DNA from 3 places in the Leeuwenhoekiella sp. H156 genome. Region 1 is predicted to be linked to each of the others. Evidence: riboswitches for the same ligand, from Rfam matches in the RefSeq annotation. Region 1 holds a riboswitch; each other region holds the start of a gene.

What was found. Region 1 has a riboswitch for S-adenosylmethionine ahead of ACSSS3_RS16905 (Na+/H+ antiporter NhaC family protein). Riboswitches for the same ligand answer to the same signal wherever they lie in the genome.
Region 2: another riboswitch for S-adenosylmethionine. It lies ahead of ACSSS3_RS05030 (homocysteine S-methyltransferase family protein); the one in region 1 lies ahead of ACSSS3_RS16905 (Na+/H+ antiporter NhaC family protein).
Region 3: another riboswitch for S-adenosylmethionine. It lies ahead of ACSSS3_RS05110 (O-acetylhomoserine aminocarboxypropyltransferase/cysteine synthase family protein); the one in region 1 lies ahead of ACSSS3_RS16905 (Na+/H+ antiporter NhaC family protein).

What each region holds. Positions count from the first base shown of each region.
Region 1 covers NZ_CP197499.1:3,980,066-3,990,419, reverse strand. Annotated here, with positions in the region: gene ACSSS3_RS16940 (hypothetical protein) at 1-639, shown strand, start outside; gene ACSSS3_RS16935 (hypothetical protein) at 705-1,451, shown strand; gene ACSSS3_RS16930 (hypothetical protein) at 1,448-1,702, opposite strand; gene ACSSS3_RS16925 (zinc-binding alcohol dehydrogenase family protein) at 1,755-2,768, shown strand; gene ACSSS3_RS16920 (class I SAM-dependent methyltransferase) at 2,790-3,551, shown strand; gene ACSSS3_RS16915 (DUF4494 domain-containing protein) at 3,815-4,366, opposite strand; gene ACSSS3_RS16910 (DUF6642 family protein) at 4,560-5,159, shown strand; gene ACSSS3_RS16905 (Na+/H+ antiporter NhaC family protein) at 5,689-7,005, opposite strand; SAM-I-IV-variant riboswitch at 7,051-7,148, opposite strand; gene ACSSS3_RS16900 (nucleoside deaminase) at 7,376-7,849, shown strand; gene ACSSS3_RS16895 (DNA cytosine methyltransferase) at 8,094-9,125, shown strand; gene ACSSS3_RS16890 (hypothetical protein) at 9,122-10,330, shown strand; gene ACSSS3_RS16885 (ORC-CDC6 family AAA ATPase) at 10,334-10,354, shown strand, end outside.
Region 2 covers NZ_CP197499.1:1,189,489-1,199,842, reverse strand. Annotated here, with positions in the region: gene ACSSS3_RS05065 (nitrite reductase) at 1-1,419, shown strand, start outside; gene cobA (uroporphyrinogen-III C-methyltransferase) at 1,412-2,170, shown strand; gene ACSSS3_RS05055 (precorrin-2 dehydrogenase/sirohydrochlorin ferrochelatase family protein) at 2,172-2,756, shown strand; gene ACSSS3_RS05050 (NAD(P)/FAD-dependent oxidoreductase) at 2,795-3,850, shown strand; gene ACSSS3_RS05045 (response regulator) at 3,847-4,227, opposite strand; gene ACSSS3_RS05040 (hypothetical protein) at 4,220-5,089, opposite strand; gene ACSSS3_RS05035 (carboxymuconolactone decarboxylase family protein) at 5,105-5,689, opposite strand; SAM riboswitch class I at 5,938-6,039, shown strand; gene ACSSS3_RS05030 (homocysteine S-methyltransferase family protein) at 6,161-7,183, shown strand; gene ACSSS3_RS05025 (vitamin B12 dependent-methionine synthase activation domain-containing protein) at 7,193-10,312, shown strand.
Region 3 covers NZ_CP197499.1:1,203,875-1,214,228, forward strand. Annotated here, with positions in the region: gene ACSSS3_RS05090 (RrF2 family transcriptional regulator) at 9-419, opposite strand; gene ACSSS3_RS05095 (trans-sulfuration enzyme family protein) at 449-1,615, opposite strand; gene ACSSS3_RS05100 (OsmC family protein) at 2,037-2,459, opposite strand; gene thrA (bifunctional aspartate kinase/homoserine dehydrogenase I) at 2,584-5,967, opposite strand; gene ACSSS3_RS05110 (O-acetylhomoserine aminocarboxypropyltransferase/cysteine synthase family protein) at 6,082-7,374, opposite strand; SAM riboswitch class I at 7,496-7,603, opposite strand; gene metK (methionine adenosyltransferase) at 7,967-9,223, shown strand; gene ACSSS3_RS05120 (2-hydroxyacid dehydrogenase) at 9,368-10,294, shown strand.

The sequences.
Region 1 (10,354 bases):
GGAGAATACAAGACCGAAAGCGAAGCCTATAGCGGTTTTTTTAAAGATGGAAAGTTTAACGGAAGCGGAATGCTTCAAAGTACACTTGGCGTGTATTGGGGTGCTTTTAAAAACGGAATCAAACATGGTTTTGGCGTATCACGCAACGGAAAGGAATATCAGGCAGCCCACTGGGTAAACGGAAAAATCACCGATTACGAATTATATGTTTTTGAAAACAGAGATTTTCAACTCGCGCATTATAACCCGGACGGAAGCTTTAAAGGAATACTGGTTTTCCCCTCGATGCCGCTTAATGCAGACGGTTCGGGCTGCAAAATAGGAGATTGTAAAAACGGCTGGTCCCAACGTATTTTTCCGGATAAGGGCTACGCTATCATTTCGAAGATGAGCGAATATCAGTTTAGCGAGATTATGGTATTGCAGGAAGATAATGGGAATGTGGGTTTTTTGAGCTACCGGCCTGATGACACCGGGCATCGTATGGCGGTGATTTTAAATGCCAATAACTGGTACATCGGGATGTTTAATAACTCGAGTGCTAAAGACGGTGCGGGAGCCGAATACGCGAACGGGCAGCTTAAACAGGCAGGAATCTATGCTAATGGCAAAATTCAGGAAGTAATGCTCAAAAAATAGGGCAATTGCCCTATAGACTACAAAAGCCCTGTCCACTAGTTTTGATAATGTAAAAAACCTCAATTATGAAAACACTTCTATTCAGCAGCTTATTGCTATTTGGTGCGCTTAGCTTTGCACAGACCGGTCCATGTTCCAAAGGCGATTGCCAAAACGGCTATGGCTTTTATTACAAGAAAGAAACCGGTGATCTGTACCACGGCTTTTATAAAAACGGAGCTTACAACGGCGTTGGATATACCCAAAATGCCAAAAATGACTATTACTGGTCTCAGTTCAAAGACGGAAAAGTAAATGGTTTTACGGTCTATGATGAGGGCCAGGGCAGAACCTGGGGTACTTTTGTAAATGGAGTCAAAACCGGCGATCACGTGCGTGAGATTCGAAAACAAGGCGGGATACAACGGGAGTTAATCACTTATGAAAACGGTGCCGAAATATCCCGAAAAATGCATTCCCCTGCAGAAATAACCGAAGCAACCTGCATCAGCGGTGATTGTACTAACGGTTACGGAATTTATTATCAAAACCGGACGCTGATATCGGGCAAGTTTGAAGACGGATCTTTTAGAGCCGGGGAAATGGTACATATAGACACCAACACCTCAGACTTCTTTATGCCTCCCGTCGAGACCACCTATACCAATTCCTACTTTAAATATTCCATCACCGGAACCGATAACGGAACCAACGAAGCCGGCTATATGTCAATCGGTCCCAAAGCAAATGGAGAATATGTAATGCTCAACCTCAAGCAAAACCTCTTTGCAGCGGCTCTATTTAAAGACAATCAAATGATCGAAAGGTTTTAAATAAGGGGATAAAACCATTTTTGATCAAAACCTGCATTCAAAAGGAGTGCGGGTTTTTTGTTTTCCTTCAACGGATTTTTTGTTTCTGGTTTCTTATTTGGTATTCCTTGTTTCTGATTCCTGATTTTGTCATAACGGTAAACCGCAAACCAACAGAAAACAGAAAACGCCAAACGGCGAACCAATAAGAAATAACAAATCACAAATAAGGAATTGCCTGCGTACATTAATAACAATTTAACCTCTTTCATTCTGTAAGCTTGCTGCGAAGCCCGTAACTTTAGCCAAAAGCAAACAGACACTATGAAAGCAATCGGATTTAAAAAATCACTCCCCATAAGCGAACCCAACAGTTTTATCGCCTTTGAAACCGAAAAACCAAAGCCTGAAGGTCACGATCTTTTGGTACAGATTCAGGCGATTTCAGTTAATCCCGTAGATTATAAAATACGCCAGAATGCCGCTAAAGATCAGAAACTGGACACTCCTAAAATCATCGGTTGGGATGCCGTGGGTATTGTAGAGGAAGTAGGCGAGGAGGTAAGCCTGTTTAAAGCCGGGGATGCCGTGTATTACGCAGGGGATTTAACTCGTAGCGGTTGTAATGCTGAATACCAACTCATAGATGAACGCATTGTAGGCCGTAAACCTAAAAATTTGAGCCTGGCTGAGGCCGCAGCAATGCCGCTGACAACCTTAACGGCCTGGGAAAGTATCTTTGACCGCATCAAGTATAACGAAGCAACAGATAAGGGTAAGAGCATTTTATTCCTAAACGGAGCCGGCGGAGTAGGTTCTATCGCGATTCAGTTGGCTAAAAAACTCACCGGTCTTACCGTGATCGCCACCGCTTCGCGTGACGAGACCCGGGACTGGTGCCAAAAAATGGGAGCAGATTTTGTAGTAAATCATCACAATCTAAAAGAAGAACTTGAAGGCATTGGCCATACGCAGATTGACTACATCCTCGATTTTGTTGATTTAAAGGAATACTGGCAACAACTGGCTGACCTGATCAAGCCTCAGGGCCATATACTTTCAATCACCGGAAGCAGCGATCCGCTCAATCTCAACCTGCTCAAAAACAAAAGCGTCACGTTCTCATGGGAGTTGATGTACACCCGATCAATGCATCAAACACCCGATATGCAACGCCAGCACGATATTTTGAACCGGGCAGCAGATTTGTTTGAAGACGGAACCCTGCAACCCACCGTTACCACCGTATTTGAAGGCTTTAGTGTAGAAAATCTCAAAAAAGCCCACGAACTTCAGGAAAGCGGAACCAGTATCGGGAAGAATGTGATTGTGTATTAAAAAACTATAAAAGAAAAACCGATGCGTAGTACAGCTCCCTCCCTTATAAAATTCCTTCAAGCCTTTGTTGTAATGCTTGTGCTATTTCAAGTGACAAGCTGCAAAGGCCAGAATACCGAAAGCAAGCAGGAGGGAAGTGACACTGCTGCTTACACCTACAGGCCGGGAAGTGTAAACGGAATCGGAAAATGGTTTATGGGGCGTGAGATTGCCCACGTTATGGGTTTTCAGGGGATGGAATGGCTCAACCGACCTGAACGCGAACAGGAAGAAAACGTTTCGCGACTGCTTAAAAATATGAACATTCAGGCTGATGATGTCATTGCCGATATTGGAGCAGGCTCCGGCTATCACGTGTTTAAAATGGCAACACAGGCACCCGAAGGAATGGTGTATGGCGTAGATATTCAGGAGGAAATGCTTGCCGAAATGAAACGCGTGCAGCTAAAAACCGGCATTACCCATGTTACTCTGGTCAAAGGAAGCGCGCAAAGCGTTAATCTTCCCGAAAATAAAGTGGACAAAGTACTTATGGTTGATGTGTACCATGAGTTTGAATTTCCGCTGAAAATGCTGGCATCCATTAAAAAGGCGATGAAAGCCGATGCTAAACTTTACCTGATCGAATACCGCGGCGAAGATCCCAACATTCCCATCAAAACCATTCATAAAATGACCGAGGGCCAGGCCGTTAAAGAACTCCGCGCTGCCGGTTTTACCTTGGTTGAAAACATAGCTAATCTGCCCTGGCAGCATTGCATGGTATTTCAGAAAGGAAGTTAAATGTTAATCGTTAATTGGAATTTAAAAAACAGTAAACCGAAAACTGAAACAACATCCCTCTAAATCTCCCTTCCAAGGGAGACTTATATTTAGTGTTTAAAATATAATCTTACGTGAAAAATCAGCTCCCTGCTTTCCCGAACCTTCGGGAGGAGAAGGGTTGGGGATGAGGAGAAGACTTCTTTTTTGCGTTAATTGGGATTCTGCAAAAACCGAAAACGGAAAACCGTAAACCGAAAACGCACCTCTAACATCTAAAAAACCTACTCCGTCAGTGAATCCTCCAGCTCCAGGGCTTCGTCTTCGGTGTTGAAAGTAGGGACAGATTCTTTCAGGCGGTTAAATTCTTCAATACGCTCGGCATCTTCTTCTTCGCCGGTAAAGTATGGAAATACGTCAACCACCGGTGACTCGGCGATAGCCGGAATGCTGTATTCACCCATCGTATCGCGCATGACATGCTGCGTGTTTTCATAAGCTTCCTTGACGTCGTTAGCCTGTACCAGCAGATACTGGTTCATTTTGCGCTCTTTTCCGCTGTTTTCGTCGTAGGCAATAAGCGCCACTTTAGATTTAAACCAGCGATCGGCATTTTCAAACGGATGCACTTCTGCGAAATTAGCCACCTTGATGTTGGTGATCAGCATACCTTCCCCTTCATTGAGAAACGGACGCATCTCCTCGGTAATGCGCTTTTCAGCTTCGGTATAGGATACCGCATCTACCAGAAAAGGCTCGGTTTTTAGCTTTCTCAGGCCGGAAGCTTCATCAAATTTGGCATATTTTACTTTGCATTCGTACCAGGTTACGCTCATAATTTTTCAAATTTTAGGACGCCAAAAATAGGATTTCGCGAAGGCCATTCAAGCTTTTAAAGCAGATAGATATTCACAATTTAAAGCAGAATCACTTAGAGGTTTCAAACTGAATGGCTTAGCTCTTTTAGGCATCAGGAAAAAGAATCCCGTGAATTTTTAACTTTGCCGATGCCAAAAAAAAGTTTTAAAAGTGCTGGAAAAAAGAACACAAGTACCCCGGGAATATGATCCCGATCCTGACAAGTTTATTTATTGTTTAGAAGGCGTTGCCGATGTAGATGCAGATCAAATTACCGAAGTTCAGAAAAGTCTGGAAGAACTGGCGCTTCAGTTTGGTGTAGCCAGCATTTACCAAACCTGCGATACCATTGAAGGTCTGGAAGCGAGTTTAAACACGCTAATCGTGGACGATCACCATTTTAAGGAATACGAAATCATTTACCTGGTAATGACCGGAGAAGCCAATAGTATTTGTTTAAATAACTACTATTACAGTTTTCAGGAAATAGCAGAGCTTTTTGAAGGAAAATTAAGAGGAAAAATCCTGCATTTTTCAAATGCCAAAGTGCTGGATCTCGACGAGGAAGAAGCGCAGTATTTTCTGGATATCACAAACGCAAAAGCGGTTTCCGGCTATGGAAACGCCGTTGACGGACTGAGTAGCTCTAATCTGGATAAAGTCTTCTTTAACCTGTTTAATGAAGACGACGACCTCTTTAATGTGGTAGAGGAGCTGCACCAAAAGCATTACACCGCTTGCAAGGTCCTGGATTTTAGAATGTATTATTAAGGCTTTGCCTGCTTTTGGACTAACTAACCGGATTTTAGAATCTCAATTTTGCCATTAGAATTGAACACTATATGTTTTGAGGAATGTAGATCATTACGTCAGTACCGGCCTACAAAAATTTATCGTAAAATTTGAAATGAGTGAGCGTAAAATTTTAGACTGTTTGAGCTTCACGAATTTTGATATTAAGTACATCTATACAAGCGAGTTTCTAAAATTTAGCGAGGGAATGATAAATTTAGATAAAGTTTTGTCAGCCTTGATCTTTTGGTTCTTTGGCATCAAGGCAAAAGAACAGAAACTTGAATTGAAGTTGAAGTTTCTCAATTTTCCTGCCCGCCTCAATAGACGGGTTGGTTCTTTGGCATCAAGGCAAAAGAACAGGAATACAAATAGAAGTTAATGTGTTTGTACTCCCAAAACAGAAATCACCTGGTTTCAAGAAAACACCTTTTAAACGCAAAAAATCTAATGCTGAAACACTTCGTGATTTTAAAATCAGTAAAATTCCGGTTAAAAAAAAACCGAATTAAACACTTTGAGATTTCGCTTTGCGCATAGGATTAAACAGGATAAAAAGCAGCGTGTAGAGGAGCAACAGGAGTAGATACCAGGTGTTTGACATCAGGTCTAAATAATCGATATTTCCGTTTGAAAAACTCAGAATCATCAAAACCTGAGCTCCATAAGGCAACAATCCCTGCGTGATACAGGCAAAAATATCAAGTATAGAAGCTGTTTTTTTAGGGTCTAATGCGTACTCGTCGTTGATGCTTTTGGCAATAGGTCCGGCGATAATGATCGAGACCGTATTGTTTGCAATGGCCATATTGATGCTACTTACCAAAGTAGCAATGCCCAGCTCTGCCGTCTTTTTATTTTTAATCAGCTTTTTAATGTTTTCCAGAATAAAAGCAATCCCGCCGTTAAGCGAAACCAATGCCGCAAGACCTCCGGTAAGTAACGACAAAAGGAAGATTTCGGTCATATTGGTAAAGCCTTCATAGGCAATTTTGGTAGATTCCAACAGCGTAAAGTCCCCGTAGGCAATACCCAGAATGGCTGCTGCCAGGACACCTAGAAAAAGCGTGATAAACACATTAAGCCCTGCTATAGAAAGTACTATAACCAAAATATAAGGGCTTATTTTGAGTACGTCATATTCATAATTCACGGCAGTTTCGGCGGCAATGCTAAGATCCAGTCCCTGAAAAACCAAAATAGCAACCGTACCCAGTGCTGCGGGTATCGCGATTTTAATATTCTGTCGAAATTTAGCACTCATTTTAGTCCCCAGCGACTGGGTAGCCGCAATGGTCGTATCGGAAATCACCGATAAATTATCTCCAAACATACTTCCGCCCAGAAGTGCCCCGCATAGAATCGCCAGGTCTGCGCTGCTGTTGGCCGCAAAACCCACCACAATAGGAGCCAGGGCAACAATCGCCCCAACCGATGTCCCCGTAGAGACCGACAGGAAGCCCGCAATAACAAAAATCCCCACGTAGATATACTGTATCGCAATAGCATCGAGACCCAGATTGACAATGGCATCGACACTGCCGGTGGCGTTGGTGATCGCTGCAAAAGCACCGGCAAGCAGATAAATCAAACACATGGTGAGTATTTTATCATCCCCACAACCCTGTAAAAGGCTCGCTATTTTGGTGTTGATGGGTTGCCTGAATTGGATAAACGCGACTACAATACCCGCGATAACGGCAATGGGAGCAGGAAGTGCATAAAAATCATTTTGATAGATGCCCACACCCAGAAAAGTGCCCACAAAAACAAATAAAGGGAATAGTGCTGAAAATTTGGGAATAGGCTGCGCAGTCTGTGCCATAGCTGTTTTTTAGCTCAATACAGGAAATAGCAGGAATTACAAAGAGGTGTTAACAAGGTTTCCAGGTAATTGGCTTATCTATTTTAGCACCTTGCTCGTTAATGCAGGTTGCTATCTCCCTTATGAGATTCTGGATAATTTATTTAAGGCGGCAAAAGTACTTTAGGAAAGTCTATTAAAAGATCCTGAAAAGTTAATCTTTTGATAAGGTAAGCCCCGGCCCGTTTGCGCGCACAGGGGATGGGAGGGAAGTGGGCTTTTTATGGAGCAGGGCGTATAAAACCACAAAGCGTATAAACTACTGCGTGTTTACCGGACTTTGGAAACTAAAAATAAGATTAACCCTTATATTTACACCAAACGACATGAGATGATGACAGACGAAAACTTTATGCAGGAAGCGGTAAACGCGGCTTTAAAAGGAATGCAAAACAACGAGGGCGGACCCTTTGGCTGCGTGATTGTGAAGGACGGAAAAATCATAGGAAAGGGCAACAATAAAGTGACGTCAACCAATGATCCCACGGCGCACGCCGAAGTCACCGCCATACGCGATGCCTGTAAAAACCTCAATAGCTTTCAGCTTACCGGCTGTACGATTTATACCTCCTGCGAACCCTGCCCGATGTGCCTGGGCGCGATCTACTGGGCACGCCCCGATAAAGTGTATTACGGCAGTACCAAAACCGATGCGGCAAACATTGGCTTTGACGATGCCTTTATCTATAAGGAATTGGAGTTACCCTACAACGAGCGCAGTATCCCTTTTAAACAGTTGGCTCCCGAGATTGCCATCAAGCCTTTTGAGGAATGGACGGAAAAAGGGGATAGGGTGGAGTATTAATATTTATGTTGAAGAATAAGTGCTTTTCATTTTAAGCTCAACTATAAATTATTTTTCAATCAATTAAAAGCTGAGTAGAGGGGAGTTGCTCAAAAATTTAAAAGTATGGATGAATAGAGCTGGGGTTTGGTATTCAGTATTTTAAACATTTTAGTATCATATTGTTAAATAGGTCAGAGAAGCTGATCACTTCTTTTAAAAAATAAAATCATATTTTCGTTTTTAAAACTCTGTAAAGTTGGTAGTGAAAAAAAATAGATTAAAAGCTGTTGACTTTTTTTGTTCAGCTGGAGGTGTTACATGTGGTTTTAAACAAGCTGGAATCGAAGTTCTAGGTGGCATCGATATAGATAAAAACTGCAAAGAAACTTATGAAATTAACAATAGCGCAAAATTTCTAAACGCAGATGTTTCTAAATTAGATAAAAAGCAAATTGGGAAATTTTTCAAAATTAGAAGAAATCAAAGAAACCTAATATTTGTTGGCTGTAGCCCTTGTCAGTATTATTCTAATATCACTACTAATAAGTCGAAGTCTAAGAAAACGAGACTTCTTTTAGAAGATTTTCGAGAATTCGTAGAGTTTTACAGACCAGGTTATGTATTTATCGAAAATGTACCAGGATTTGATAAAAACCCAAAAAGCCCCATCGAGCGATTTAAATCCTTTCTAACTGATGAGGGATATGTTTTTGATGATGGCATATTGAATTCAAAATATTTTGGTGTACCTCAAAGTCGAAGAAGGTATGTTTTAATGGCTACCAGGATAAAAAAGAAAATATCCATTCCGAATGAAGATCGATCATATGTTAAAACTGTAAGAGAAGCAATTGGTAACTCTGAAAGGTTTCCAGTAGTAGATGCGGGAAATTTTGATACAACTGACTTTCAGCATACAACGGCTAGACTAAGTAAAGTGAATTTACAAAGGATTCGATTAACAAAACACGATGGAGGAGATCGTAGGGACTGGCCACAAGGTATAAAGCCGAAATGCTATAACACGCACAAGGGTCATTATGATGTTTATGGCAGAATGTTCTGGGACAAACCTGCCCCAACTATTACTACTAGATTCAATAGCTACTCGAATGGAAGATATGGTCATCCAGTGCAGGATAGAGCAATTTCATTAAGAGAGGGTGCAGTTTTACAAAGTTTTCCAATAGACTATAAATTTTATTCATCAAGTAATGTAACTATTGCTAAAATGATAGGAAATGCCGTACCTCCTTTACTTGCTAAAAATGTTGGAAAAATCTTTAATTCATGAAGCATATTGAATTAATAAATGAATTTACTTCCACTTTAAGTGAAATGAGTATGAATCAATTAATTGATTCAGCTCAAAATGATTTGTTGGAAGATACTGATATTCTTTATTTAGCTAATAAATTGGCAAATTCGGGAGATCAGATAGTCCTACCACATGATATTATCACTGCGGATATTCCATCAACTGGTGGTCCATCATCACTTTCTACTCTGATTTGTCCTTTAGTATTACGAGAGATTGGCTTTATTGTTCCTAAATTGGGAGTACCAGGCAGACCTGCTGGAGGTATAGATATCCTTAATCAAATTCCTAACTATAAGATTGACTATAATAAAGCAGAACTTTTAAAGTGCCTAGAAAAAAATGGTTATTGCCATTTTATTGCAAATGAACACTATACACCCGCTGATGCTAAACTTTTCCGGCATAGAGTCAAATTAAATGCTACTGCAGTTCCTGCTTTGGTAATTGCAAGTATTCTTTCCAAAAAAATTGCTGTTGGATTGAAAATAACTGGATTAGATATCCGGGTTTCTAAAAATGGCAATTTTGGAAATAATCTTAATCAAGCAATAGAAAATGCAAATAGATTTATCAAAATTGCAAAAACAGCAGGGGTTAATGCCATCTGTCTAATAAGCGACTTAAATTTCTTACAACAACCATACATTGGTCGCGGAGAATCTTTACTTGCTCTTGCTGAACTATTTGATGGAAAACCTTGTGATTTATTATATAATCATTTTCAGAGATGTATTTCTATGTCTCTAGAGTTGTCAAATGTTAAAAGAAGCACCTTTTCGATTGAATTAAAACAAATAAGGTCTCATTTTAAAACAAATATTTTATCTCAAAATGGTTCCTGGGAAGGATTCATAAATAAGAGTAATGACATAAAGGAGAAACATTCCAATTTCATATACGCTTTATCAACAGGTTATTTAAGGATTGATTTATATCAATTAAAACTTTTAATTGTAGGTTTTCAAAATAAATATAATTCGCCCGCAAACAAATTCTCGGATCCGTGTGGAGTTATATTTATTAAAAATGATAATGAACTGGTTGAAAAGGGAGAAGCTGTATTAACATTTAGATTTAATTATTCAGAGGACTTCGTGAAATTCAGAAATGGTCTTTTGAGTTGTTTGATATATAAAGAAACAAAAGACCACCAATTTGAATACCAAGTAATAAGATAAAAAATGGCAAAACTAGGATGTTTC
Region 2 (10,354 bases), 1.6 Mb from region 1:
AATCAGCTTATCCCAACTATAGAAGGGGTGCTGCGGGTGTTTGACCGTCATGGGGAACGCTCCAGACGTTTAAAAGCGCGTATGAAATTCCTCATCAAAGATTTGGGGCAGGAAGGCTTTATGCAATTGGTGGAAGAAGAGCGAAAAGCATTAGCTTATAAAACGTATGAAATTGATACTGCAGCTTTTGATGGGACGCCAAAAGCTCCGTTGGCCGAAGCTCCACAAGTAGCTATTGAAGATACCAAAGCTTACGAAGCCTGGAAAGCGACCAATGTGTTTAAGCAAAAACAGGAAGGTCTTGTGGCTATTGGGATTCGTGTAAAACTGGGAGACTTTTATACCAAAGAAGCACGCGCTTTGGCGGGTTTGATTAAGAAATATGGTGGGGATGAGATGCGTCTTACCCTGCGTCAAAATATACTGTTAAGACATATACCGGAAGGGGCATTGCCTTTCTTTTACTCACAACTAGCCAACCTCGGCTTTGCCCGCCCGGGATATGAAACCACTACAGACATAACTGCGTGTCCCGGTACCGATACGTGTAACTTAGGGATTGCAAGTAGTACCGGTATCGCAGTTAAACTGGAAGAAGTGCTTGAGGCCGAATATCCCGAGTACTTAAACAATAAAGGCATTACCATTAAAATTAGTGGGTGTATGAACGCCTGCGGTCAGCACAATATGGCGCACATAGGCTTTCAGGGAATGTCTGTGCGTACACCGGAGAAACTGGTTGCTCCTGCACTGCAGGTGCTTTTAGGCGGTGGCGTTTTGGGTAATGGCGAAGGTCGTTTTGCAGACAAAGTGATCAAAATCCCCAGTAAGAGAGGTCCCGAGGCTTTGCGCGCGATTTTAGACGATTTCAAAGCAAACGCCGGTGATCTTGACTTTTTGAGTTATTACGACGAAAAAGGGCAACGGTATTTTTACGATTTCCTAAAACCACTTTCAGATACCGATAATCTGGTGGAGTCTGACTTTGTAGATTGGGGTAATGATGAAAAATACATTCAGGAAGTGGGTGTTGGAGAGTGTGCCGGAGTCGTGATTGATTTGGTTCAAACGCTTTTACTGGAAGCCAAAGACAAACTGGGCAGTGCCATCGAAGCTTTTGAAGAGCAAAAATGGGCAGACAGTATTTACCACACCTATGCGGGGCTGGTAAATGGAGCTAAAGCCATCTTGCTTTCTGAAGACGTAAAAACAAATACCCAGGCCAATATTATCGAGGAGTTTGACAATACCTTTGGTGAAAATGACACGCTTCTTGGAGAAACTTCGTTTGCAGATTTGGTTTACCAAATACAAAAAAACGAACCTACCCGCGAGTTTGCCGAAGCCTATTTAGCCGACGCAAACGCATTTTTTAACCGCGTTGATACCTTCCGCAAAAACCAGCTTGCCAATGTTTAAGAATCCAAAATTAACCGTAGTAGGAGCAGGACCCGGTGATGCAGATTTATTCACTCTAAAAGGCATCAAAGCCTTGCAAAGTGCCGATGTGGTTTTGTATGATGCGCTGGTAAATCCGGAGTTGTTAGAATATGCCGCTGATGCCGAACTCATTTTTGTGGGAAAGCGTAAAGGTTGTTATGCCTATCAGCAGGAGCAAATCAACGATCTTATTATCTCACGCGCTAAAAGTCATGGTCACGTGGTACGTTTAAAAGGCGGAGATCCGTTTATTTTTGGGCGCGGTGCAGAAGAGATGGAAATCGCAGCCGAAGCAGGAATTGAGGTTGCAGTTGTTCCGGGAATTTCTTCATCACTCGCGGTACCGGCTTACCAGAATATTCCGCTGACCAAAAGAGGCAGTTCAGAAAGTTTTTGGGTAATTACGGGTACCACCCGGGCGCATAAACTTTCAGAAGATGTAAAACTCGCAGCGCAATCTTCGGCTACCGTCGTGATTTTAATGGGGATGAGCAAGCTTGCTGAGATTACGGCATGCTTTCGCGAAAGCGGAAAAAACGACCTGCCTGTTGCCATTATTCAAAACGGAACAACGCCCGAAGAACGCATTGGGGTAGGCACCATAGACAGTATCGAAGAAGTTGTACAAGAGTTAAAGCTTACTAACCCATCAATTATCGTTATTGGTGAGGTGGTGCGCCATCGCGAGCAATTGCTTAACTTGCAAAATAAAATGGCATACGCTTCCTAAAATGTCGCAAGAAACCAATACACTTTATCCGGTTTTTCTCAAAGTTCGCAATCTGCAGGTGCTTATTGTGGGTGGCGGAAATGTTGCGCTTGAAAAACTCACGTTTTTGACCAAGTCGAGTCCGGACGCGGTGGTAGAGATGGTGGCTCCTTTTTTTAGAGCGGAAACTTTGGAGCGCGCGAAACAATACAACGTAAAAATCACCAAAAGGAAGTTTAGAAAGTCGATGTTGAAGAAGCGTCACATTGTGATTGCAACCACAGACAGCCCAAAAGTAAACAAGCGCGTTTATGAGCTGGCGCGAAAGCGTTTTTTGCTCTGCAATATTGCCGATGTGCCCGAACTTTGTGATTTTTATATGGGCGGAATTGTGACCAAAGGAAATGTCAAGATTGCGATCTCGACTAACGGAAAGTCACCCACTACCGCAAAACGCCTGCGGCAGTTTTTTGAAGAAGTAATACCGGATAATATTGACGATCTGGTACAAAATTTAAATGAATACCGAAAAACCATAAAAGGGGATTTTGAAGAGAAAGTAGAAACCCTGAATGAGTTTACTAAAGGATTGATCAAGAAGAATTAAGAGTAGAATGAGGAGCTAAGGCTCAAAGAACAGAACAGATGATAAAGACAGATATTTTAATTATTGGAGCAGGCCCTACCGGGTTATTCACCGTTTTTGAAGCAGGATTGTTAAAGCTGAAATGTCACATTATTGATGCGCTGGCGCAGCCCGGTGGTCAGTTGGCTGAGATTTATCCAAAGAAGCCTATTTATGATATTCCCGGTTTTCCTGAAGTGATGGCGGGCGAACTCGTAGACAATTTACTCGAGCAGGGCAAGCAATTTCAACCCGGTTTTACATTGGGTGAACGTGCAGAGACTATCGAAAAACAGGAAGACGGTAGTTTTATTGTAACCACCAATAAAGGTACACAGCATCACGCACCTGTGGTGGCAATTGCCGGTGGTTTGGGAAGTTTTGAGCCGCGCAAGCCGCTTATACCAAATATTCACCAGTTTGAAGACAAGGGTGTCGCCTATATGATTAAAGATCCTGAAGTGTATCGCGGTAAAAAAGTGGTCATTGCAGGTGGTGGTGATTCAGCATTGGACTGGAGTATTTTCCTTGCCGATGTGGCTGATGAAGTTACACTCATTCACCGTAGAAATGAATTTAGAGGTGCACTCGATTCTGTTGAAAAAGTACGTGAATTGAAAATGCTTGGCAAAATTAATCTCGTAACTCCTGCAGAAGTTGTAGGTCTCGCAGGAGCAGATGAGTTGGAGCAGGTAGTTATAGAACACGCCGATAAATCACAAAGCACACTGGAGGCTGATGCATTTATTCCTTTATTTGGGCTTTCGCCTAAATTAGGTCCTATCGCAGATTGGGGTCTTGAGATCGAAAAGAATGCGATCAAAGTTGATAACGCTTTAGATTACCAGACTAATATCCCCGGTGTATTTGCAATAGGTGATGTAAACACCTATCCCGGAAAATTAAAACTTATTTTATGTGGTTTCCACGAGGCCACGATGATGTGCCAGTCTGCATATCAAATCATCAATCCCGGTAAGCGCTATGTGATGAAATATACCACAGTGAGCGGTATAGATGGTTTTGACGGTACGCGTAAAGAAGCCGAAAAAGCGGTAGTGCAGGCTATAGACTAGCAGGCAGGGCGCAATTTATTTTTGAGGTCCAGAATGATATTCTTGTTGAGCGGTTTTATTAAAAAATCAATCACCTGATTATAATTCTGGGCTTTTTCTTTGTCCAGATCGCTTGTGCTTGAAGTTACAATTACAACCCGGGTCTGGTCATCTTTTTCTTTTAGTGCGTCTAAAAAGCTCCATCCGTTAATATCGGGCATATTCAAATCCAGAAAGATCAGGTCTGGTTTTTCCTTCTCCAGTTCAGAAAGAGCTGTACGCGGCAGGGTATAATCAATGATACTTTCGGCAAAATCAGTGACTTCGATAAGTTTTTTGTTGATGAAATTGGCCATTTTTTGATCATCAACCAGCATTATTTTAAGCAGCTTAGTCATACCCATTTTCAATTAAATTAGCATTTGAGGCAGTTTGTTCGCTCTGGCTAACCACTCTTCTAAAAATAAGGTCCAGTTCAAGAGCAGACTCTTTAAGTTTGGGAAGAATACTTTTTCGTAGATCTTCGTCGGTATAAAGTTCAGAGATTTCCAGAAAGCCCAGAATTCGGGTTAGAGGTTCTCTTAGATCGTGAGCATTAAGTTTTGAGAGTTCGAGAAGTTTCTTGTTTTTAAAATGCAATTCTTCCGTTCTGCGGAAAATAATATTTTGTTGATTGTTATTGATGCGCTCAATTTCGGTATTCTTGAGTTCTATTTCTGTAATTGCTTCTTTCAGCCTTAAGTTTTTGGTTTTTAATTGCTGACTCAGATAGATTTGAAAATACCTCGAGGTGATGTTATCAACCAGCAGATTGAGGATTTCCATATCACTGTGGTTAAAGCTTTCGGTATCATCTGAAATTAAGGAAAAGCAAATTTCCCGTTCGCCTGATGTCGTATGCCAGCCCCATAATTTTGGCTTATTCCAGTTTTCATAAAGAGCTGTAGCGTGACCTGGTAAATCGGTTGTGTTAAGCGCTCTCAAAAGAGGAATTTTTACTTTAAACAGTTGCTTTTCGTAATCGAGTAATTCATCGCTATCTACGATTTTTGGTTCTTTCGATTTAAGGAATGTAAAACTTACAGCAGTTTCGTTTTTAAAAAGCATAACAATCCTAAGCATCTTGAAATTAAACAAATACTTAAGATGCCTGTTAGCAACAATTCCAAGCTCTTCAACAGATTCTACTTTGCTGAGACTGCCTGATAACTTGGAAAATGCCTCGTAGGTAATGCGATACTTGGCTGAAGATAGATTCACAGGAATGTAAAGGTTTTAAGCCTGGGCTTCCATCAATTCGTTATCGATCTTAATACCGGAAACATCTGCAAGGGTATTCAGCATATTAACCAGATCGGCCTGAGCCATCAATTCCTGAATTTCAGACTCGTCAAAACCTGCATCGCTTAATGCCTTAAAATCTTCATCGTTGATCTGATTAGAGTGCAGAGCTGCCTTGGTCACCACTTTAATAGCAGTTCTAAAGCTTTCAGGAATCATGGGGCTATCCAGGTTTTCGGTCACTTTAAAGTTTGCCGTCTCATTAACCAGATTGCTCATGCTGTCTGCAAAAATCCCGTGAGCTTCGGCACAGTAGGAGCAATTGCGTTTTTTTGAAACGTTGTAAATAATGAGTTGCTTTAAAACGTTAGGCACGTTACCCTGCATTAGGGTAGCTTTTAATTTAGCCCAATTTCCGGCTAGTAAAATGGGATTAGAGCCCTGGCATTTAAACCAGTTTAGTACAAATGGGATTTGTAGCGTGCGTTTTGTGTCATCATAGATTTCTTTTACGGCATCAGAGGCATTCTCATAATCCACAATTGGAAATCTAGATTCCAGATAAGTAGCGTTTTGCATAGATAAATAGTTACGTTTCGTTATAAAAATGGGGACTACAAAATTAACTTAAATAATCAAACACACAACTCTGTAAATCAGATAGTTGATTTTTTAACAAGTATATTTATGCGTTTTTCGTCCGCATATATTGCCATTTGTCTAAAAAAGAGGCAGGTATTTTTTCAATTGTTTAAACATTAATCCCTTAAAATTTGGGTATTCTCCCGTTGTTTTTTAATCTTTGCAGTTCAGTTCATTATTTAATGCAGTTATCAAGAAAGGCAGAGGGATTAGACCCGATGAAGCCTTAGCAACCCTCCTCCCGGAGAAGGTGCTACATTCTACTCATATGTTGAGATAGATAACAAAAAACGAGTTTTACGAACTCCTCTTTTGCCTTCTTAATAACTTAATTTTGCGCTTTGTTTTGAGCAGATTTAACTGTGCTTAAAACCGAGAGGAGAGGCTACAAGCTTATACGAATTGATTATGAGTAAAGACAAATTATATCAGGCTTTAAAAGAGCGAATTTTGGTACTGGACGGCGCCATGGGGACCATGCTGCAGCGTTACAAGTTTACCGAGGAAGATTTCAGGGGAGAACGGTTTAAAGACTGGCCCAGCCCGGTACAGGGTAATAATGATATGTTGAGTATCACCCAACCCGAGGCGATTGCTAATGTACACGCCAGCTATTTTGCCGCAGGCGCAGACATCGTAGAGACCAATACCTTTAGCGGTACCACCATTGCAATGGCAGATTACGGAATGCAGGAGTTTGTGTATGAACTCAACTACGAGTCGGCTAAAATCGCCAGGAGAGTCGCGCAGGAGTTTACCGAAAAGCAACCCGACAAACCCCGTTTTGTTGCCGGTGCTATGGGACCTACCAATAAAACCGCGAGTATGTCACCAGATGTAAATGATCCCGGCTTTAGGGCAATTTCGTTTGACGAATTACGCATAGCCTACAAGCAACAGGCCGAGGCACTGCTAGACGGTGGCGTAGATATTCTTTTGGTTGAGACTATTTTTGATACGCTTAACGCGAAAGCGGCCCTTTTTGCTATCGAAGAGGTAAAAGACGAGCGCGGTATTGAGGTGCCTGTGATGGTAAGTGGCACGATTACCGATGCTTCCGGAAGAACACTTTCCGGTCAAACTGCGGAAGCTTTCCTGATTTCCATAGGCCATATGCCTTTGCTTTCAGTTGGCTTCAACTGTGCTTTGGGTGCAAACCAGCTTACTCCCTATCTCGAAGTGGTTTCATCCAAATCAGACTTTGCGATTTCGGCTTATCCCAACGCCGGTTTACCGAACGCTTTTGGAGAATATGACGAGACCGCAGAAGAAATGGCAGCGCAAATAAAAACCTACCTCGATAAACAGCTTATCAATATCGTAGGCGGCTGTTGCGGTACCACACCAGAACACATCAAGGCAATAGCAGATCTTGTAAAAGACTATAAACCCAGACCATTGCCCGCATTAGAACAAACGGCAGCTTTATAAAAACCAGTTATGAGTACTACTGTACAGGCAGCTAAGCATACTAAAAACTTCAAACCCCTTAAATTAAGCGGACTTGAGCCGCTGGTCATCACTCCCGAAAGCAATTTTGTGAATGTGGGTGAGCGAACCAATGTGGCAGGGTCACGCCGGTTTTTAAGACTTATTAATGAGGAGAAATTTGACGAGGCACTAGCCATTGCCCGCGATCAGGTAGAAGGCGGTGCGCAAATCATTGACGTCAATATGGACGATGGTCTTATTGACGGTAAAAAAGCAATGGTCAACTTCCTAAACCTGATTGCCGCCGAACCCGATATCGCCCGGGTGCCCATTATGATAGACAGTTCTAAATGGGAAATCATCGAGGCGGGTTTACAGGTCGTGCAGGGCAAATGTGTTGTGAATTCCATCAGTTTGAAGGAAGGCGAAGCCGAATTTATTAGCCACGCCAAAAAGATAAAGCGCTACGGTGCTGCCGTGGTCGTTATGGCTTTTGATGAGGTAGGCCAGGCAGACAATTACGAGCGCCGACTTGAAATCACCAAACGCAGTTATGATATACTCGTTAATCAGGTAAAGTTTCCGCCGGAAGACATCATTTTTGACCTGAATATCTTTCCGGTTGCTACCGGGATGGAGGAGCACCGTCGCAATGCTATTGACTTTATTGAAGCCACCCGCTGGGTGAAAGAAAATTTGCCTCACGTGCACGTGAGTGGTGGGGTGAGTAATGTTTCGTTTAGTTTCCGCGGAAATGATACCGTACGCGAAGCGATGCACTCGGTATTTCTCTACCATGCTATAAAGGCCGGGATGAATATCGGGATTGTAAATCCAACGATGCTTGAGGTCTATGACGACATCCCGAAAGATTTGCTGGAGCACGTTGAAGATGTGATTCTGGATCGCAGGGATGACGCAACCGAACGCCTGCTTGATTTTGCCGAAACCGTAAAAGGCAGTGCCAAAGAAAAAACCGTTGACCTTTCGTGGCGTGAAGAACCGCTTCAGGATCGTATTACACGAGCTCTGGTTAAAGGTATTGATACCTATATTTTAGAAGATGTGGAGGAAGCACGGCAGGCTTCAGAAAAGCCATTGCACGTGATTGAAGGACATTTGATGACCGGTATGAATGTGGTAGGCGATCTCTTTGGAGACGGAAAAATGTTCCTGCCTCAGGTGGTTAAATCGGCACGGGTAATGAAAAAGGCTGTGGCCTATTTATTACCGTATATTGAAGAGGAGAAATTGAAAAACGCAGCCCCCCAACCCCCAATGGGGGAGCAATACTGGCGCACGGCAGACCCGGTATTATATGATTTGCTTAAGGAATTTGCTCAAAAAATGCGTTACAACAATCCCACTCCGGCTGAAAAAGTGCTTTGGGATTATTTAAGCAACAAAAAACTACAGGGCTATAAATTTAGAAGGCAGCACATCATAGGCAAATACATTGCAGATTTTGTCTGTCTCAAAGAACGTTTGGTAATAGAAATTGATGGTTTAATTCATCAATTGCCCGAAAATAAGGAGCATGATCAGGTTCGTACAGAGTGGCTTCAGGAACAAGGGTTCAAGGTAATTCGCTTTTCAAATGTTGAGGTTTTAGAAAATACCGAAGCAGTTTTAGAACGCATCGTTGAAAAGATAGTGACCGAAACTCCCCCTCAGGGGGAAAGGGGGGCTGGCTTGGTTCTTATGGCAACCGTTAAAGGCGATGTACACGACATCGGTAAAAACATTGTTAGTGTGGTTTTGGCCTGTAACAACTATGAGATTATAGATATGGGCGTAATGGTGCCGCCTGAGAAGATAATCGCAACTGCCAAAGAGCGCAATGTTGATATCATAGGCCTTAGCGGACTCATAACACCATCATTGGATGAGATGGTTTTTCTGGCGAAAGAAATGAAGCGTCAGGACTTTACCGTGCCTTTACTCATAGGTGGTGCTACCACCAGTAAGGCGCACACGGCTGTAAAAATTGACCCGGAATATCCGGAAGCAGTGGTGCATGTGAATGACGCGTCCAGAGCGGTAACCGTGGTGGGCGATTTGCTCAATCCGGAAACCAGACTGAAGTATAAAGCAGATATCAAACAGGATTATGCCTTGTTCCGGGACCGCTTTTTAACCCGTGGTAAAAAACGCGACTTTTTAACGCTGGCACAGGCCCGCGAGAATAAATGGAAGCTCGACTGGGATGATTTTGAGGCTTTTAAACCCAACGAGCCCGGCATACAGGTAATCGAAGATTTTGAGCTGGAAAAACTGGTTGATTATATAGACTGGTCACCGTTTTTCCGCAGCTGGGATTTGCACGGTAAATATCCCGACATTCTCGAAGATGAGGTTGTAGGCGAGCAGGCACGCGAACTTTTTACTGACGCGAAAGCGATTCTTAAAAAGATTTTAGACGAAAAGTTGCTGACCGCGAAAGCCGTTTTTGGTCTTTTTGAAGCCAACACTGTAAACGACGACGATATTGAAATTGTAGTTCCCCCTTCGGGGGCCAGGGGGCTTTTTAGAACCTTACGCCAGCAAAGCAAAAAAGCTTCGGGTAAACCGAATATCGCTTTGGCCGATTTCATCGCGCCTAAAGAAACCGGCAAAACCGATTATATGGGTTGTTTTTGCGTTACTGCAGGTTTTGGTACGCAGGAATTGGCTGAAAAATATGAAGCGGAGCACGACGACTATAACAGCATTATGGTAAAAGCCCTGGCAGACCGTCTGGCAGAAGCTTTCGCCGAATACCTGCACGAGCGTGTGCGCAAGCAACATTGGGGTTATGCCAGCGATGAGGAGTTGTCTAATGACGAACTCATCAAAGAGGCGTATAAGGGCATCAGGCCGGCACCGGGTTATCCCGCCTGCCCGGACCATCTGGAAAAACTAACCATTTGGGATGTGCTCGATGTCAAAGAACGCATAGGAGTTGAATTGACTGAAAGCCTTGCGATGTGGCCGGCTGCTTCGGTGAGCGGGTATTATTTTGCACATCCGGAGGCGCGTTATTTTGGTTTGGGTAAAATCAAAATGGATCAGGTTGAAGATTTCGCAAAGCGGAAAGCTATCGAAGTGCGCACCGCTGAAAAGTGGTTAAACCCGAATATCGCAGATTAAAAGCGCCAGGGATTGAGCTGTTGTTGGAGCTCGTCGTGGCGG
Region 3 (10,354 bases), 1.7 Mb from region 1:
GTCAACCATTACTCGATAAGGTCGGCCAGGGTATTCTTATTGAGAACAGCGAGGTTGCTGTCGCGTAACTGCGCCATGAGTACGTGTACTGAACAGGTAGTCTCATCGGGACAATCGTCGCATTTTTCGTAGAAATTAAGACTCACGCACGGCACCATAGATACCGGACCTTCCAAAACGCGCATCACCTCAACCATTTTGATATCCTCGGGCTGGCGACGCAAATAATACCCGCCGCCTTTTCCTTTTCGGCTTCCTAAAAATCCGGCTTTACGCAGGGTAAGCATAATACTTTCGAGGAATTTCTGGGAAATGTTTTCACTTTTGGCAATGGCACCTATCTGCACAGGATCTTCACCCTGATGCTTGGCTACATAGGTAAGCGCTTTAAGACCGTATTTGGTTTTCTTGGATAACACGGCCTAAAAGTAGGCAAAAACTTAGAAACTTAAGCGTTTAGCGCCTGCTCCAGATCTGCAATGATATCTTCTACGTGCTCCAAACCTACCGAACAACGTACCAGACCATCGGTGATGCCCACTTCCAGACGATCTTCCTCGGCCAGTTTACTATGTGTGGTAGAGGCCGGATGCGTCACAATGGTGCGGGTATCGCCCAGATTTGCAGATAACGAACACATCTTAATCGAATTTAAGAATTTGCGTCCGGCATCGATTCCGCCTTTAACTTCAAAAGCTACGATATTTCCGCCGTGCCGCATTTGTTTTTTGGCCACTTCGTACTGCGGATGCGATTTCAGGAATGGGTACTTCACAAAATTAACCTTGTCGTGTGCTTCTAAAAACTCGGCTACCTTGAGCGCATTCTCGCAATGCCGGTCTGCACGTACATGCAGGGTTTCCAGACTTTTAGAAAGTACCCAGGCATTAAAAGGCGATAACGCCGGACCTGTGTTTCTAGAGAACAAATAAATCTCGCGTATCAAATCGGCGCGACCTACGCTTACACCGCCCAAAACGCGACCCTGCCCGTCGATCATCTTGGTTGCCGAATGGATCACGATATCTGCTCCAAATTTAATGGGTTGTTGTAAATAGGGTGTGGCAAAACAGTTATCTACCACAAATATGAGGTTGTGCTTTTTAGCCAAATTGCCCAGATGCTCCAGGTCTAACACATCGCAACCCGGATTGGTAGGCGATTCCACATAAAGAATTTTGGTTTCGGGCTTGATGAGGCTTTCTACTTTATCGACCTCATCTACTTTGAAATACGACGTTTCAATATTCCATTTGGGCAGATACTTGGTAAACAAGGTGTGTGTAGAACCAAAAACCGAACGCGCCGAAACGATGTGATCACCGCTATCCAACAACGCCGCAAAAGTCGAAAACACGGCAGCCATCCCCGTTGCAAAAGCATATCCGGTTTCGGCACCTTCCATCTTGCAGATTTTCTCAACAAACTCGCTGGTATTGGGGTTGGTAAACCGGCTGTAAATGTTGCGCTCTTTTTCTTCGGTAAACGAAGCCCGCATATCTTCAGCATCTTCAAAAATAAAACTCGAAGTCAGGTATAACGGCACAGAATGCTCTAAAAACTCACTTCGGTTTAATTGGGTACGGATTGCTTCGGTTTCAAAATGTTTACTCATTATACTTAGATATTAGACTTTAGACGTAAGATTTGAGATGGATTATCTTGCTCAAATACATGGTCTAAAATCTGGTGGTTTTCGTTTTTCGGTTAGCTTCGGTACAAATTTCCCGTTACGCAGGGTAATTCACTAAGCTACCACACTTTAATACTATTTTTTTGGTTTTTCTTAGACTATGAAAAAAGGTTTAATCGTGGAATCGTTGAACTGTTTAATCGTTTTATCTCTGCTACTCGCTTCTTTTATTTTTACACTAGAAAGCACTTCGACAAGCTCAGTGTGACAGGCTAGAACGGCTTACTGCCAACTGCGACTGCTTACTGATTTTCAACTTTTCACCTCTCACTTCTTACCTCTTCTCTCTCTATTCTTTGTTCTTTATTCTTTGTTCTAAAATCTCACGTCTCCGATCTCAGGTCTATTCCACCTCTTCCCCGTTCAGAAAAACCTTATAGGTCACCTTCACACTCGCCTGAAGCGTAATTGAAACCGAACAGTATTTTTCAAAACTCAGTTGGGCGGCGCGCAGGGCCTTTGCCGGCGGGATATCGCCTTCCAGATACACGTGAACGCGCATCGCATTAAAAGGTTTTGCTCCGCCTACTTCAATACGATCGCCCTCAACTTCCACGTGGTAGGAATCAATTTCCAGCTTTTGCTTTTTTAAGATCGAAATGATGTCAATCGCACTGCAACCGCCTACTCCCATCAAGAGCAGTTCCATGGGACTGCTGCCCTGAACCACATCTCCGGTTTTATTATCTATCATCACAGGATTACCCGAAGCTCCTTTGGCTTCAAAGAGGTAATCTTTGTTTTTACGTTCGAGTGTTACTTTCATTCTATTATTATTTTTATTGCTATTGTTATTCCTCAACATCCCCTCAGCCCCCTTCAAAGGTGAAACATCGGTCTGTTCTTTTTTCAATTTCCAAATAATAATGGAAATAATAATAACAATACGTTTAACTATTCCGCTCTGCGAGTTTGAGTATGTCGCCAAAAACCCCACGTGCGGTTACCGCGGCTCCTGCCCCGGCTCCCTGAATCACCAGCGGATTCTCGCCATACGACTCGGTATAAATCTCAAAAATACTGTCGCTTCCTTTAACCTGACCCAGGGCCGAATTTTTAGAAACCGTCACCAGCTTCACCTCGAGGGTTCCGCCGTCTTCCTGAGATAAATCGCCGTAAAGGTCGCCAACATATCGCAAAACCTCACCCTCTTTCAGGGCTTTTTTACGCGTTTCAAAAACCGAATCGAGCTCTTTCAGCCTTCCTAAAAAGTCTGAAGCTGCTCCTTCCCGCAAATTTTCGGGAATCAGGTTTTCGATCTGCACATCGCTAAACTCTTTGTGTAAGTCGAGTTCGCGGGCAAGAATTAAAAGTTTACGCCCCACATCGTTTCCGCCCAGATCCTCACGCGGATCAGGCTCTGTAAAGCCTTTATCAATCGCCTGTTGCAGGACTTCTGAAAAAGACTGGTCTTCTACCGAAAAGGTATTGAACAAATAACTCAGCGAACCGCTGAAAACTCCTTTGATTCGGGTAATGTTATCGCCCGAAAGATGCAACAAACGTATGGTGTCAATAAGCGGTAAGCCTGCACCCACATTGGTTTCATACAGGTAACGCTTGTTGTTTTCATCTAAAACGCGACGCAGCTTTTGGTAAAAATCAAAACCAACAGTATTAGCGATCTTGTTGGAAGAAACGAGGTCGAATCCGTTTTTAGCAAGCTCCAGATAATTCTGAATAAACGTTGCACTTGCCGTATTGTCTATCGCGATCAGGTTTGCAAGGTGATTCGCTTTCGCGAAAGCGATAACCGCAGCCACACCGCCTTCCTGCGCCTTATTTTCAAAATCGGTTTTCCAGGTTTCTGTAGCGCCGTCTTTATTAAGCAACACGTTTTTAGAATTTGCTACCGCGAAAATATTCAGCGCAATGCCTTTGCGCTCCTGAATGCTGGCCGCCGAAGCCACAATCTGGTCGATAAGCGTACCGCCCACCAGACCCTGGCCAAAAATGGCGATGTTTATTTTTTTGGCAATGCCAAAAATCTCGCCGTGCACCACATTAAGGGCTTTGGTCAATTGGGGTTTGCGCACCACCACACTCACGTTTTTGCCCGTTACCGTATTGTTAAACAACAACGGAACAATCCCGTTTTTGATGAGTTCGCTATACGGTTTGTGGAAACTGCTCAGATCCTGCCCAATGATGGAAATCACCGCAACTTCATCAATAATCTCGATGCGGTTAACATCCTGACTTTGAAAATCGGCTTCAAACTCAAAACGCAGCGAAGAAATCGCCAATTGCGCCTGTTTGGCTTCTACCACCAGGCCAATCCCACGTTCTGACGAACCCTGAGCGATGATGCTTACATTCACACCGCTATTCCCCAAGGCTCTAAAAATACGGGCGTCAACCCCTACTTTACCCAGCAGGCCGCGACCTTCCAGATTGATCAGGGCCATCTCGCTAAGAACCGAAAGCGACTTAATCCCCTCCTGCTCGGTTTGCGCAGTAATCAATGTACCGGCATCATCGGCCTTGAAAGTATTGAGAATGCGGAGAGGAATATTCTTTTCAATCAACGGAATAATGGTCTTGGCATGCAACACCGATGTCCCAAAATTCGCAAGTTCATTTGCCTCACTATACGTTAACCGTTCAATCTTCTGCGCATCGGGAACCAAATCGGGGTTAGCCGTGAAAATTCCGTCAACATGGGTGTAGTTTTGCAGTTCGCCCGCATCCAGATAATTGGCCAGTAGCGAAGCTGTGTAATTACTGCCGTTACGACCCAAAGTCGTGGTATGATTGTTTTCATCACTGGCGATAAAACCGGTTACAATATTTACGTTATCGCCGTTGTATTTGGCAAAATGCTTTACCACCTGCTCTTTGGAACGTTTGTCATTGGGCTGGGCATTACCAAAAGCTCCATTGGTAGTAATAAGCTTACGCGAATCGGCAAAATGAGCTTTTACTCCCTGCTTTTGCAGCAGATGCGTAACGGTTTTTACCGAAATCAATTCGCCATAAGACAGAATCTCATCTTTTACTTTTTTGCTGTAATCCCCTAAAAGCGCCACGCCTTCAAACAGGCGCTTGAGTTCTTTAAATTCATCGGAAAGATCTACGTCAAAATCACTTTGCTGATAGCTTTTGAAAGCTTCAAATTGATGCTGAAACTCGAGTCCGGAAGATGCTGCTTCCAGAATGGCTTCCAACTCATCGGTGGCGCCACCCCGTGCCGAAAGTACCACAGCAATGCGCTCGCCAGTATCAACTTTGGTTTTAATAATATTCAAAACCGTGTCAAGGCCGTTTCCGTTTGCAAGGGATTTTCCGCCAAATTTGAGAATTTTCAGCTTTGCGCTATCGGCTCTAAAAACAGGATACAGCAACTGCTCAAGCTGTTCAAATTCGATTAAAAACGCATCGTGCCCATGTACCGAATTGATTTCGCCATAGGTCACATTATTTTTAACCTGCGCCAGCTGCTTGTAGGTCTCGCGGTTTTCAGCAGGCGTAAAAAACAGATCTGAATCTACCCCGATGATGTGAATATTGGCTTCAACCTGACTCAGGATTTCATTAAAACCTTCGCGGCCACGGGTCACGTCTATGGTTTTCAGCAATTGATTCATCAACCTATACGCCGCAAGCTGAAAACGGTCTTTCAACTTATGACCGTGATGATCGAGCCAGCTTTCCACATTAAAGATATTGAGGTCTTCATTGGTGCTGCGCTGAAATTTACTCTTAAACGATTCCGGCGTGCGATAGCAAAGCATTGCGTGCATACGGGCATCGTGTACGGGCTGCGAGGAGTTTTTGAGAATCTGCTCCTGAATCTGGCAGTTGGCAATAAGCCAGTCGGTCGATTTCCAGTCTGACGCCACAGGGATTAAATGTTGGGTAATCGCCGGTTGCTGGGTCACAATTTCCCACGCGATACCGCCTCCCAGCGAGCCGCCAATAATGGCGAAAAGCTCGGTAATCTCAAGAGCCTTAAGGCCTTCTAAAAAAGCCCGCGCGACATCCTGTGCAACAAAATCTTTATAGTTTTCGATTAAAAAGCCGTCATAGCCGTTACCGGGGATATTAAAAGACAGGATGCTGTATTTGCGGGTGTCGATGCATTTATCGTCGCCTATAATTTCATTCCACCAGCCGTCAGGACCGCTTACGTGCGAATTTCCTGTAAGGGCGTGATTTACCAAAATTACCGGCGCCGTGCCCAATTGCTGACCAAAAGTCTCGTAGCTGAGTGGCAAGTCCAGTTGAAAACCGGATAAGGTCTTAAACCCGGGAAGGTTCAGTTTGTGTAACATTTTAGGGAGTCTTATTTTTAAAAAAAGCTTCATTATAGTTGTCAGGCTGAGCTTGTCGAAGCCTCAACTTCGACAGGCTCAGTTTGACACGAACACTAACTTTTAGCTTTATTATTAAGCATTTGCCGTTTTTTTAATCTGTGCAAAAGCTGCTTTTAAATCATTTTTTAAATCTTCAACATCTTCCAGACCTACCGAAAGACGGATCAAATCTTTGGTCACGCCGGTTGCTTCCTGCGCCTCGTCAGGCAATTGCTGATGCGTGGTGCTCGCGGGGTGAATAATTAAGGATTTGGTATCTCCAATATTTGCCAGAAGGGAAAAGATTTGCGTTTTATCGGCTACGGTTTTTGCGCCTTCAAAGCCACTCTTTAGGCCAAAAGTCACGATACCGCTTTGTCCTTTAGGCAGGTATTTTTGAGCCAAATCGTAATACGCACTGCTCTTGAGGCCGGGATAGTTTACCCAGGTTACTTCGGGCTGAGCTTCGAGCCATTCGGCCAGGGCCAAAGCATTCGCGCTGTGTTGCCTGATGCGTATCGTAAGGGTTTCCAAACCCTGAATGATCTGAAACGCGTTAAACGGACTCAATGCTGCACCGTGATCGCGTAAACCTTCAACCCGCACTTTCGCAATAAAAGCCGCAGGTCCTAAAGCCTCGTGGTAGACCAAACCATGATAACCGGCAGAAGGCTCGGTAAACTCCGGAAACTTTCCGCTAGACCAGTCAAAGGTACCGGCATCTATGATAGCACCGCCTAATGAGGTTCCGTTGCCGTTGATGTATTTAGTTAACGAGTGAATCACAATATTCGCCCCGTGTTTGATGGGGTTCAGCAAAGCCGGTGTAGCGACGGTGTTGTCTACAATAAGTGGAACGCGGCTTTCTTTCGCGACAGCGGAAATCGCTTCGAGATCCAGTACATCCAATTTTGGGTTACCCAAAGATTCTACGAAAACCGCACGGGTGTTCTCCTGTACTGCATTTTTAAAACTAGAAGCCTCTGAGGGGTCTACAAAAGTGGTGGTGATCCCAAATCGCGGAAGCGTTACGCTAAGCAAATTGTAGGTCCCGCCATACAAACTGCTGGAGGCCACGATATGATCTCCTGCACGCAGCAAGGTAAGCAGGGCGGTGTTGATCGCCGCCGTACCTGACGCGGTTACCACCGCACCGATACCGCCTTCAAGGGCAGCCAGACGTTGCTCGAGAATATCGTTTGTGGGATTGTTCAAACGGGTGTAAATGTAACCCGGCTGAGAAAGGTTGAATAAACCCGCCGCGTGGTCTGAGTCGTTAAAAACGTAGCTGGTGGTTTGATAAATAGGCACCGCGCGGGTACCGCCGTTAACTGTAGTGTCGTGACCGGCGTGTAGCGCCTGAGTCGAAAATTGGTGCGTACTCATTTTTCTGTTTTTTTGAGTTGAAAATAAATTAAACCCAAAGTCTGCTGCCGGCCTTCGGCATCATTTACAAGAAAAATGTTATTAAGAAATCAATAAAGTCATTTAAAGAAAAATGACTCGTTAGTTATCTATCATCAGCAGCGCTGTTGTAGAATGTAGCACCTTCATCCCGGGGGAAGGGTTGCTAAGGCTTCACAGGGTCTAATCCCTCCGCCTTTCTTGATAACATTTCAGTAAAAGTATGAACTTTGTGAGGTACAAAGATTGCAAAACCTTTTATAGATATGCAAACAAAAGCAGGGAAATTTTAAGAAGCGTAAATTTTTCACAAGATTACACCATGCGTTTTGTAATACTTTCAAAATCCCTACATTTGCCGCTCAAAAGAGGAAAGATTTGACTGATTGCAACCTCTTAAATCAAAACTATTTTGATTTAAAAAAATGCTAAAGGCAGTAACCACACTACCCTACGCGGCATTTGTCAAATCTTTCCCAAACGACTCACAGCAACTTTTACGCGCGCTAAAAACGCGAAAAAGATCTGGTTTCAAAACGTTTAATGTGCCACATTGTGGTTAAAAATTGCTTAGATGGCTTATCTATTTACCTCAGAAAGCGTGTCTGAAGGACACCCCGATAAAATCGCAGATCAAATCAGCGATACCCTACTCGATAACTTTTTAGCTTTTGACCCCGAGTCTAAGGTTGCCTGCGAAACCCTGGTAACCACAGGTCAGGTTGTACTTGCCGGAGAGGTGAAAAGCAATACCTATATCGATGTGCAAAACATCGCACGCGGCGTAATCAATGACATTGGGTACACCAAAGGTGCCTACCAGTTTAGCGGTGACAGCTGCGGTGTGATTTCGCTTATTCACGAGCAATCGCAAGACATCAATCAGGGTGTGGACCGCGCTTCAAAAGAAGAGCAGGGTGCTGGTGATCAGGGGATGATGTTTGGCTATGCCACCAAAGAAACCGAGAATTATATGCCGCTTGCGTTAGATATTTCGCACCGCATTATGATCGAACTGGCTAAGCTGCGCCGCGAGGAAAAAGACATTACCTATTTACGTCCTGACGCCAAAGCTCAGGTGACTATTGAGTATTCTGACGACAATGTGCCGCAAAAGATAGTCGCTATTGTAGTTTCTACCCAGCACGATGAGTTTGATGAGGACGAAAAAATGCTGGCTAAAATCAAAAAAGATATTATCTCGATATTGATTCCACGTGTTAAAGATGCATTGCCTGAAGAGCTTGCAAAACTGTTTAACGACGAGATTATCTACCACATAAACCCAACCGGAAAATTTGTAATTGGAGGTCCGCACGGAGATTCAGGCCTTACCGGACGTAAAATTATCGTAGACACCTACGGCGGAAAAGGTGCGCACGGGGGTGGTGCTTTCAGCGGTAAAGACCCCAGTAAAGTAGACCGTTCTGCAGCATACGCGGCGCGTCATATCGCTAAAAACCTGGTTGCAGCCGGTGTTGCTGATGAAGTTTTGGTACAGGTTTCGTACGCCATTGGTGTGGTTGAGCCTACTTCAATCTTTGTAGACACCTACGGTTCTAAAAACGTATCGCTTAGCAATGGTGAAATCGCTGCAAAAGTGCGTGAGTTATTTGATATGCGCCCAGCTGCAATTGAAGAACGTCTTAAACTGCGTAACCCTATCTACCGCGAGACTGCCGCTTACGGCCATATGGGGAAAGATCCGCAAATCCTAACCAAAGTGTTTGAAAGCCCTTACAGCGGTCGTGTAGAAAAAGAAGTGGAATTATTTACCTGGGAAAAACTGGACTATGTAGACCGGGTTAAAGAAGCCTTTGGGATAGTTTAGAAACATCCATCCCCAACCCTTCCTTCAAAGGAAGGGAGCTCGAATTTAAAAAGCCTCCCCTTGGAAGGGGAGGTTGGAGGGGATGTTCCACTTAAAAATACGATTGAGAACTTTTTTCTAAATTGTACCTAAACATCTCCATATATGGCTCTGCTACTTATTCGCAACAACAAAGATTACGAGGCGTGGATTGACGCCCTTCACGAAGCTGATCCTTCACTTGAAGTCCTAACTCCCGAAACGGTAAAAGACCCTAATTCGGTTACGATGGCGGTTACCTGGAAAGCCCCAAACGGCAGCTTTGAGCCCTATCCCAATCTTAAAGTCATCGGTTCTATGGGTGCGGGGGTTGATCATTTGTTCAACGATCCCTCCTTGCCTAAAGATGTCACCCTGACGCGTGTGGTAGATGAAAAGCTTGCCAGCGATATGGAGGAATTTGTGCTGACTTTATGCCTGAGCCATATTAAAAATCTGCCTTTGTACCGCAACCTGCAGGATCAAACCCAATGGAAGCCCACCCAGTATAAGCGTGTACCAGATGTACAGGTTGGTATTCTCGGTTTTGGAACCCTGGGGCAGGCGGTAGGACAGGCGCTTCAGCAAACCGGTTTTCAGGTAAGTGGCTGGTCGCATTCGCGAAAAGAAATCGAAGGCATCAAAAGCTATACCCAGGATGAGCTGGATGATTTTTTAGCGCAAGCTGAAATTCTAGTGTGCTTACTCCCGCTGACTGAAGAAACGGAAGGTATTTTAAACGCCTCCCTGTTCAGCAAACTCCCTAAAGGTGCCTACCTCATCAACGTTGCCCGCGGCGGACATCTGGTTGATGCAGATTTGATTGAAGCCTTAGATAAAGACCACTTAAGCGGTGCCGCTTTGGATGTATTTCATACAGAACCCCTGCCCGAAGATCATCCATTCTGGAACCGAAAAGACATACTGATCACTCCGCACGTTGCCAGTATGAGCAACGCCGCTTCGGTCGCACCGCAAATTGCAGAGAATTACCGAAGGATGGAAAAAGGCGAAGAATTAAAGAACACGGTTTCGCAGAAAAAGGGGTATTAACGAATATTTGTATACTCTTTAAGTATTGGTTTTTCTAGACATTTAAACTACTTTTACTAC